Regions from separate parts of the Methylobacterium sp. 1973 genome, predicted to be linked through region 3. Evidence: predicted binding sites of a transcription regulator. Region 3 holds the regulator's gene; each other region holds the start of a gene.
What was found. Region 3 encodes LexA, which represses DNA repair genes until DNA is damaged. Its sites were predicted from a motif close to TGTTCNNNNTGTGTTCNG; they were not measured.
Positions count from the first base shown of each region.

Region 1: a site for LexA is predicted at 1,240-1,257, ahead of ABIC70_RS11650 (DUF3072 domain-containing protein). Genes of this name have one in related genera too.
Region 2: a site for LexA is predicted at 1,525-1,542, ahead of dinB (DNA polymerase IV). Genes of this name have one in related genera too.

Region 1 is NZ_JBEPLA010000005.1:78,374-81,642, reverse strand. It holds gene ABIC70_RS11660 (polysaccharide biosynthesis/export family protein) at 1-234, opposite strand, end outside; gene ABIC70_RS11655 (Flp family type IVb pilin) at 496-744, opposite strand; gene ABIC70_RS11650 (DUF3072 domain-containing protein) at 947-1,231, opposite strand; gene ABIC70_RS11645 (gluconokinase) at 1,407-1,979, shown strand; gene ABIC70_RS11640 (Cof-type HAD-IIB family hydrolase) at 1,984-2,805, shown strand; gene ABIC70_RS11635 (lytic transglycosylase domain-containing protein) at 2,994-3,269, shown strand, end outside.
Region 2 is NZ_JBEPLA010000002.1:153,409-156,677, reverse strand. It holds gene ABIC70_RS04540 (hypothetical protein) at 1-226, opposite strand, end outside; gene dinB (DNA polymerase IV) at 419-1,501, opposite strand; gene rimO (30S ribosomal protein S12 methylthiotransferase RimO) at 1,761-3,122, opposite strand.
Region 3 is NZ_JBEPLA010000002.1:586,169-589,437, forward strand. It holds gene ABIC70_RS06800 (NRAMP family divalent metal transporter) at 1-442, opposite strand, end outside; gene ABIC70_RS06805 (hypothetical protein) at 523-738, shown strand; gene ABIC70_RS06810 (hypothetical protein) at 757-1,203, opposite strand; gene lexA (transcriptional repressor LexA) at 1,454-2,191, shown strand; gene ABIC70_RS06820 (ComEC/Rec2 family competence protein) at 2,185-3,269, opposite strand, start outside.

The sequences.
Region 1 (3,269 bases), on a different contig from region 3:
GGAGGGACGATGGTCGCCGAAGGAGGCGAGCAGACTGTCCAGCGGCCGGCCGCGCAGGGCCTCGACCACCGAGGGCGTGACGTCGATGATCTCGTAGCGGGCGATCAGGCCGCCGTCGGCGGTGGCCACCTCCGCCCCCGCCTGGATCGCGCTCGCCGTCGGACCCGCCGCAGGCAGGTACGTGCAGCCCGACATCGCCGTGACGGCGAGCAGGACAAGGGGAAGTTTGCGCATCCAGATGTTGCCCATCGGTATTGCCGAGCCCGTGCCTAGCCCATGGCGGCCCAGGTGTCCGTAGCGGGTGAGCCACACTCCAGCCGGCACGGCCAAGACTGCGAAGTCATCCTCGTTAAGCACAGCTTTTTCGGGGCATAGAGACGACGAATGCCGGGCGTTCGCCCGCGGTCGAAATATCGAGATACAAATCGGGACGTCATCAGCGGCCGCACATTGGTCGCTCCAGCCCAATGGCCAAAAATCCCGCGACCGATCGGCTCAATTTCCCTGCGTGACTGCCGCGGTGATGTCGCCGTAGACGACGCTGACGCGGGACACGTAGTACCGGATGCTGCCGACGGCGACGAGGAAGATCATGCCGCCGAGCAGGGCGTATTCCATTGCCGTGGATCCGTGGACGTCGCGGACGAACCGTACGGCCTCGGCACGAATCCGATCCGTCAAGCCGAACGCCGTCGGAATCCGCACCGCACGCCGTCCTGCTTCGCCGCCGCCCGGCTCATCCATGGTCGAACGTGCCTTCTTAGTCCCGCTGCCCGCGCGGCCTCACGCGCTGAATGGGGCATAACCTCTCGCCATTGCCGCCGGCTTAACGAGGTGTTCGAAACAGGCCACCTTGTCCATTCCGGCCGGGATACGCCGCCCGGACGTACACGGCGACGGGCGCGCCCCGGGCAAGCGCGCCCGGGGGAAACGCGCCCGGCTTGGCTCAGGCGTGGTCGGCCTTGTGGCGAAGATCGTCGATCCGCTTCGAGGCTTCGGCCTTGTCGAGGTCAGGATCGAACGCCGCCGGCTCCTTGGCCTCTTCCGAGAGCGTCTTCAGATAGGAGGCCTGCGCGCCGGTCATCGGCTCGCCGCCAGTCGTCCACTGATCCGGATCCTTGATCTGGTTCGACACGTCCTTCGGGTCGGTCTTGGGGTTCTCCGTAGCGTCCTGATGCGATCCGGTACCCCGGCCGGCCTTCGGTGTTGCCTTCGCGGTTGTGCTAGCCATGCGACTCATGTTCCCTAAATGTTCGGCGTCTGCGGGGTGAACGCGCCCGGCCGCGCCGCGGTTCCTGCGGGCGCCGCAGCCCGTTTGCATCCCCGGCGATCTTCCCTTCTGGAAACCCGCTCCTATTGATGTGAAGGGCAGCGCCCCGACGCGCCTCGGAGCCAGGGTGGTCCGGATGACGTCCCAATCGGAGCCGGCGCCGGATGCCGGAACGGCCGCCGCCGGTCAGGTGCTCGTTGTCATGGGCGTCTCGGGTTCCGGGAAGAGCACCGTGGCGGCGCTGATCGCCGAGACGCTTGGCTGGATCTTCGTGGACGGCGACAGCTTTCACACGCCGGAGCACGTGGCGAAGATGCATGCGGGCCTCGCCCTCGACGATGCGGATCGCGCGCCCTGGCTGGCCCGGATTGCGACTTGGATCCAGCAGCGCCTCGACGCTGGCGAGTCGGGCGTGGTGGCCTGTTCGGCCCTCCGCCGCGCGTACCGGGACGTTCTCACCCGCGGGAGCCAGCGGGTTCGCCTCGTCTATCTGGACGGCGACCGGACCCTGATCGCGCAGCGCCTCGCCGAGCGGCAGGGCCATTTCATGCCGCCGCGTCTCTTGGACAGCCAGTTCGCGGCCCTGGAGATTCCGGGGGCCGATGAACACCCGATCACGGTCGGCATCCGCGAATCGCCCGAGGCCATTGCCGACCGGGTGGTCGCGGAACTCGCGGCCGAAATGCGCCGGGATACCGTTGGGAAGTGAGCGGATGATTGCAGGATCCGGCAAGGCTTCGGGCATCGCCCTGGTGATCTCGGACGTCGATGGAACCCTGGTGACCGGCGACAAGCGCCTGACCGAGGCGACGGTCACGGCCGTCCGGCGGCTGAGAGCGGCCGGCATCGGCTTCAGCATCGCCTCGGCCCGGCCGCCGATCGGGCTGCGGAATCTGGTCGCCGAACTCGAGCTCGACCTGCCGATGGGGGCGTTCAACGGCGCGAGCGTCGTGCGGCCGGACCTCTCGACCATCGAGGAACGAACCATCCCCGAGGCGGCGGCCCGGTCGGCCCTCGACCGGCTGTTGGCCGAGGGACTGGACGTCTGGGTTTTCGCCGAGGGGGCGTGGTGGCTGCGCGACCCGGAGGGTCCCTATACCGACCTCGAACGCCGCACGATCGGCGCGGAGCCCCGCGTCGTCGCCGATCTCGGCCCACTCATGGGGAGCGCAGCCAAGATCGTCGGCGTCAGCCGCGACCACGCCCATCTGGCAGCCTGCGAAGCCCGGATCGGTTCGGCCCTGGCCGGTCAAGCCACCATCCACCGTTCGCAGAAATACTACCTCGACGTGACGCCACCCCATCTCGACAAGGGGCGATTCGTCACCTGGATGAGCGCGCATCTCGCCATCCCGCCGGAGCGGATCGCCACCTTCGGCGACGCCGGCAACGACCGTCCGATGTTCGCGCAAAGCGGATTCTCCGTGGCGATGGGCAATGCCGAAGCGGCGGTGAAGGCGGCTGCGCGCGCGGTCACCGACAGCAACGACGCGGACGGCTTCGCCCATGCGGTCGAGCGCTTCCTCCTTCCCTGACCGCCCGGCCGCCGCCCCGGGCATCCCTTTGGATCGCCGCGCCGCCGCGTGACGCGTCGCTGTGGCCCGCGGATCACAAACGCTCCCGACACCCCGGCCGCCCACAGGCTGCCGAACCGGGGCCGCTTTCCGGCCTCATTTCCCCGTGACCTAGCTTGACCACAGAACAAGCAGCACCGGGTCTCGGAATGCATCGCCTCATCCTGGCCGCCGTCCTCGCGGTCGTGCCCGCAGCCGCCTTCGGGCAGAGCGCGCACGACAATATCGACGCGTTGATCGAGCAGCAGGCCAAGGCGAACGGCGTGCCGGCAAGCTTCGTTCACGCCGTCGTCAAGCGCGAGAGCAACTACAATCCGCGGGCCAAGGGCGGCAGCGCCCTCGGCCTGATGCAGATCAAGCACGCGACTGCCCGCAGCCTCGGCTACACCGGCGATGCGGCCGGCCTGTACGATCCCGAAACCAAC
Region 2 (3,269 bases), 430 kb from region 3:
AGCGGGCGCGGGCCGGCGGCTTCGGCCGCTGGGGCGCCGGGCCGGTCGCGAACCCGGCGGATGGGCCGCTCGCCGGGACGTAGAGCTGGGCGGGGCTCGCGGTGTAGCCCAGGAGCTGCGCCGCGTTGGCGGCCCCGAAGGCGGCGGTGCCGTCGGCGCGGGCGGCGTCCACCGGGACGGTCAGCAGGAGCGCGGCGGACAGGGCCAGGACGGCGGGCTTCGACATGGGACGGACCCTTCGGTGCGCGCGGTCCCGGGGAATGCCGGTCCGCGCCGGATGGATCCCATGTGGGGGCGGCCGCGCGGGCCCGGCGTGCGCGACCGCACGACGATCCCGCGTCGCATCAGCGCGGGCCGCGCGACGGCGCTCCGCGACAGGGCCCCGCGACGGGGCGCCGCCCCGCGACGGGGTGCCCCGTCAGAGCGCCAGCCCGAGCTGGAGCGGCGCCTCGGGCGCGTCCTGCGCGAAGCCCGACAGCGACACCCCGATCAGCCGCGCGCTGCGCCGCAGGGGGAACAGGCCGGCGAGCAGGTCGAGGCCGATCCGCTCCAGATTGGCCCGGTCGGCCACGGGAACGGTGAGCGATTTCGCCCGGGTGACCTGGGCGAAATCCGAGAATTTCAGCTTCAGGGTCACGGTCCGGGCGCGCATGCCCTTGGCGTCGGCCCCGGTCCAGACCTTGTCGAACAGCGGCGCCAGCCGGGCGGCCAGAACCTCGAAGGCGGCCGTGTCCTCCGAGAAGGTGGTCTCCGCCCCGATCGACTTGCGCACCCGGTGGGCGCGGACCGGCCGCGCGTCGATCCCGCGGGCGACCGCGTGGTAGTAGGCGCCCGCCGATCCGAAGGTCTCGCGCAGGCGCTCGGGCGACCAAGCGCGGAGATCCGCCCCGGTCTCGATCCCGAGCCGCTTCATCTTCGCCTCGGTGACCGGACCGACGCCGTGGAACCGGCCGATCGGCAGTTCGGCCACGAAGTCCGGCCCCATGGCGGGGGTGATGACGAACAGGGCATTCGGCTTCCTGTGGTCGGACGCCACCTTGGCGAGGAACTTGTTGTACGAGACCCCCGCCGAGGCGACGAGCCCGGTGCGCTCCAGGATCTCGGCCCGGATCGCCTTCGCCACGGCCGTCGCCGTCGGGAGACCGAGGAGGTTCTCGGTGACGTCGAGATAGGCCTCGTCGAGGGCCACCGGCTCGATGAGCGGCGTGTGCCGGGCGAAGACCGCGCGGATCTCTTCCGAGACCGCCCGGTAGACCTCGAAGCGCGGCTTCACGAACAGCAGGTCCGGGCAGAGCCGCCGGGCCGTGGCCGACGGCATGGCCGAGCGCACGCCGAACTTGCGCGCCTCGTAGCTCGCCGCCGCAACGACGCCCCGCTCCCGCGAGCCGCCCACCGCCAGGGGCAGGCCGCGCAAGGACGGGTCGTCGCGCTGCTCCACGGAGGCGTAGAACGCGTCCATGTCGATGTGGATGATTTTTCGGAGCGCGACCTCCGGATCCATCGCCGCCTCGGAGATCCGCCGTGGGTTCCTACTCTGTTCCGAAAAAGCGCGGCGGGCCGGCGGGGTCAAGCCGCGCTGGACATTGCGTCAACAGAGATGTCCCACCCGCGCCCTCATCCTGAGGTGCCGGAGCGCAGCGGGCCTCGAAGGAGGGCTCCAGGGATCGCCGTGCCTTCTGGAGACCTCCTTTGAGGCCTCCGCTGCGCTCCGGCACCTCAGGATGAGGGCGCGGTTTGGAAAGTCGCTACGGCGCGCCGCCTCAGGCCACGCTGCCGTAGAGATCGTAGGCCTCGGCCCGGTCGATCTTCACGGTGACGATATCGCCGACCCGCACCGGGCGCCGGAAGGCGGCGTGGACAGTGCCGTCGATCTCCGGCGCGTCGGCCTTGGACCGGCCCCGCGCGACCCCGCCCTCGACGGCATCGACGATGATCGGCAGCCGCTTGCCGACCTTGGCCCGCTGGAGCCGCAGCGCGATCCCGTTCTGCGTCTCCATGAACCGGCGCTTGCGCTCGGCCTTGACCTCCGGCGGCACGAGGTCGCCGAGCGCGTTGGCGGTGGCGCCCGCCACCGGCTCGTACTCGAAGCAGCCGACCCGATCGAGCTTGGCCTCCTGCAGCCAGGCCAGCAGCTCCTCAAACTCGGCCTCGGTCTCGCCGGGGAAGCCGACGATGAAGGTCGAGCGGATCGCGAGGTCCGGGCAGATCTGCCGCCAGCTCCGGATCCGGTCGAGCTGGCGCTCCTGGTTGCCGGGGCGGCGCATCCGCTTGAGCACCGAGGGGCTCGCATGCTGGAGCGGCATGTCGAGGTATGGGAGCACCTTGCCCTCGGCCATCAGCGGGATGACCTCGTCCACGTGCGGGTAGGGGTAGACGTAGTGGAGCCGCACCCAGGCCCCGAGCTCGCCGAGCTCCTTGGTCAGGTCGTAGAACTTGGCCCGGACCTGCCGGTCGCGCCACGGGCTCTCGGCGTAGCGGATGTCGACGCCGTAGGCGCTGGTGTCCTGCGAGACGACGAGCAGCTCCTTCACGCCGGCCTTCACCAGCTTCTCGGCCTCGCGCAGCACGTCGGCGGCGGGGCGGCTCACGAGGTTCCCGCGCAGGGACGGGATGATGCAGAAGCTGCAGCGGTTGCTGCACCCCTCCGAGATCTTCAGGTAGGCGTAGTGGCGCGGGGTGAGCTTGATCCCCTGCGGCGGCACGAGGTCGAGGAACGGGTCGTGGGCCGGCGGCACCGCCTCGTGGACGGCGGCCACCACCGACTCGTAGGCCTGGGGCCCGGTCACCGCCAGGAGATCCGGATACTTCTCGCGGATTTCCTCCGGCTGCGCGCCCATGCAGCCGGTGACGATCACCCGGCCGTTCTCCGCCATGGCCTCGCCGATGGCCGAGAGCGACTCCGCCTTGGCCGAATCGAGGAAGCCGCAGGTGTTGACGATCACCACGTCGGCGCCGTCGTGCCGCCGGGCCAGCTCGTAGCCCTCGGCGCGCAGGTGGGTGAGGATCCGCTCGGAATCGACCAGCGCCTTGGGGCAGCCCAGCGACACGAACGAGATCTTGGGGGCCGTGATTTTGGATTCGGCTCCGGAAGCGGGGCCGCGGGGAGCAGGCGTGGCGGTCATGGCATTCGGGTCGGACAGGCCCGGCGCGGGCAACCGAGGATCGGTCGCCCGAAGCGCGAGGACGGGAATTCGGGATCGCGGTTCCTATACAAGCTCCCGCGCCGCCGCGCGAGACCGGCCGCCGCAGGGGTGACCGGACCGGCGCGC
Region 3 (3,269 bases):
CCACGACCTCGACGCGCCGGTAGCTGCCGGTGAAGACGAGCCCCAGGAGCAGGCAGGCCGGCAGGCCGAGGCTCACGAGCCGCGGCACCCCGAACAGGTCCCCGATGCCGGCGATGCCGGAGAATTCCGTGACGATGGCGCCGATGCCGGCGACCACGAGGCCGCCGTACGAGATCCAGGCCCAGACCGGCCCGTAGCGCTCCCGGATCAACGCGCCGTGGCCGCGTCCGGTGGCGGTCCCGAGCCGCACCGTCAGCTCCTGGACGACGTACAGGATCGGCACCAGCAGGATCTGGAGGAGCAGGAGCGAATAGCCCCAACGCGCCCCGCTCTGGGCCGCCGTGATGAGGCTTCCGACATCCGTATCGGCCAGCATCACCACGAGTCCGGGGCCTGCGGCCTTGAGGTAAGCGGACAGGCGAGGCAGGGAAGCGCTGGGCACGGCTCGGGAACAGTCCCGCGCACGGCCGGTTCCGGCGGGCGCCTGCGGCGTTTTCCCGGGGCAGGCGGGAGGGACATGTGATGGCGGAGAGCACGGATCGGGGCTCCGGCTGGAGCCTGCAGGCGACCGCCGTGCCCGACGGGGTGCGCCTGGAACTCGCCCTGGCCGACCTCGGCGGCGCGCCGGTCACCGCCGCGATCGTTCTCGACCGGGCGGAAGCCCGGGCCTTCGCCCGCGCCCTGCTCGCCGCCGCCGGCGACGCGGCGGAACGGACCTTCCCGAAGCCGGGCGCCTGACGGCGCGCCGCCGGTCGGTCAGCGGGCCAGACCGGGATTGCGGCCCGGCAGGCGGGGGACCACGGTGCCACGCTTCTCGATCGGCGTGTCGCAGGCGTAGGCGAACTCGGTCTTCAGCGGATCGAACACGGTCTCGCCGGTGATCCGGCAATCCTCGCGCACGGTCTCGTCGAGATAGGCCCGAGCGGCGGTGCGGAAGCGCTTCACCCGGGTGGCGTCCGGCTCCGGATCGATCCGGGCCTCGCTCAGGTTGCAGCCGGTATATTCGCGCAGGGCGTTCGAGACGATCAGCATCCGGCGCATCTGCCGGTTGTCGTAGACCTCGTAGGGCTCCTTGCAGCCGATCGTCACCACCTGGGGGGTGAGCGCCACGTAGTTCCGCGAGATGTAGGAGAACCCGGTGGTGCAGCCGGCGAGGCCGAGGGCGGCGAGGCCGAGGGGCAGCAGAGCTGCGGGTCGTCGCATCCTCGTCATCCCAAGAGGGTCCCAGCCCGCGGCCCGGATCCGCCGCCTTCCCGGCGGGGCGCCGCGGTGCATTGAAACGGCTCCGCTTGCGCCGTCAATGCGTTTCTCGACCTTGCTCCCGCGAGCGCGGAGCGACGCGCCAAGCGTAGCGGTGCCGCCCTTGCGGAACACTTGCGGAACGTTTAACCTGTTCGTGATTTGTTTCAGAGACCGTCACGGGGCGGTCTGCCAAGCCGCGAGTCCCCCTTCGATGCTCACGCGCAAGCAGCTGGACCTCCTGCGTTTCATCCAGAGCCGGATGCAGGAATGCGGCGTCCCGCCGTCCTTCGACGAGATGAAGGACGCCCTCGACCTCAAGTCGAAATCCGGCATCCACCGGCTGATCACGGCCCTGGAGGAGCGCGGCTTCCTCCGGCGCCTGCCGAATCGGGCGCGCGCCATCGAGGTGATCCGCATTCCCGAGAGCCTGAGCCAGACGGTCCCATCTTCGGCCCCATCTTCGGCCCCGGCCGAGCCGCGCCGTTTCACCCCGAGCGTGGTCGAGGGCGGCAAGTCCAAGCATCCGCCGGCCCCGGCCAGCACGCGGATGATCGACGACGCCGGTCGTGCCATTTCGATCCCGGTGATGGGCCGGATCGCCGCCGGTACGCCGGTCTCGGCGATCCAGAACCAGAGCCATGCCATCACCCTGTCGCCGGATTTCGTGGCCGGCGGCGAGCACTATGCCCTGGAGGTGCGCGGCGACTCGATGGTCGAGGCCGGCATCCTCGACGGCGACCTCGTGGTGATCCGCAAGCAGGACACGGCCAATACCGGCGACATCATCGTGGCGCTGATCGACGACGAGGAGGCGACGCTCAAGCGTCTGCGCCGCCGCGGCTCCTCGATCGCCCTGGAGGCCGCCAACCCGGCCTACGAGACGCGCGTCCTCGGGCCGGACCGGGTCCGGATCCAGGGCCGCCTCGTCAGCCTCGTCCGCCGCTACTGAAGCGGCTCGGCCGGCGCGTTGCCGGGGGCGAGGTCCCCGCCCGACGCATCGGTTTCCGGAGGCGTTGTCGCCCCGTCGTCAGAGGCGCGGGCCTCCGCGGAGGGCGCGGTGACCGGTTGTGGTGATCCCGGCCCGTGTTCCGAGCGTGGTCGCCAGGGCACGGCGCGGCCATCGGCCCGGGCGTGACGGGCGACGAAGCTCTCGCCGTCGGACCTGAGGGCGACGGCGCCCTGGGCGGCCAGGACGCGCCGGTCGATCACCAGGGGGCCGGTGCAGGACGGTGGGGCCACGAGGCCCGTGATCAGCACCGCGGCGCGGGCGCAATCCTCCGGGAAGGCCCGCCGGTCCCGGACCAGGGCGACCGCCCGTCCGTCCGGCAGGCGCGCGGTGCATCCGAGCCGGTCACAGCGGCCGCTGCCCGATCGGACGATCAGTGCCCCGGCTCCCCGTCCGTCGCCGTCCGCCTTCAGCCATTGTTCGAGAACGAAGCCGGACGGGCTGCCGAGGGCCGCGAGCCGTCCGTCCGGCCCCCGCACCGCGGCCCCCGCACCCTGCCGATCGACATAGAGGTCGTAGCGGTCGGGTCGGGCCGCGACGACGAGTCCGAGCAGGATCGGCGGCACGGCGAGCCAGCGCAGGCGGGAGGCCGGTAACGTCGCGAGCAGCAGGCCCGCGGTCAGCAGGAACAGCGCCGCGGTGCCGAAGGCCGGTACGACCACGATGGCCCGCTCGAACCCGGCGATCCAATGGGAGACGGCGAGCATGCCCCCCACCGCCTGACCCATCAGCCACCAGATCGGGCGGTCGAGGGCGAAGGGATAGGCGAGGATCCCGATCACCGCGGAGGGCATCACCACGAGGGAGACGAGCGGCAGGGTCAGGGCGTTGCCGACGAGGCCGAAGGGCTGGATCGTCTGGAAATGGTAGGTGGCGAAGGGCGCGGTCGCGACCTGCGCCACCAGGGTCGTGGCCAGGGTCCCGGTGACCGCCGAGAGGCCGCTGCCGACGAGCCGACCGAGCCGGCCCGCCCCGTGGCGCACGAACAGCCGCCCGTCGATCAGCCGCGCGCAGGCGATCA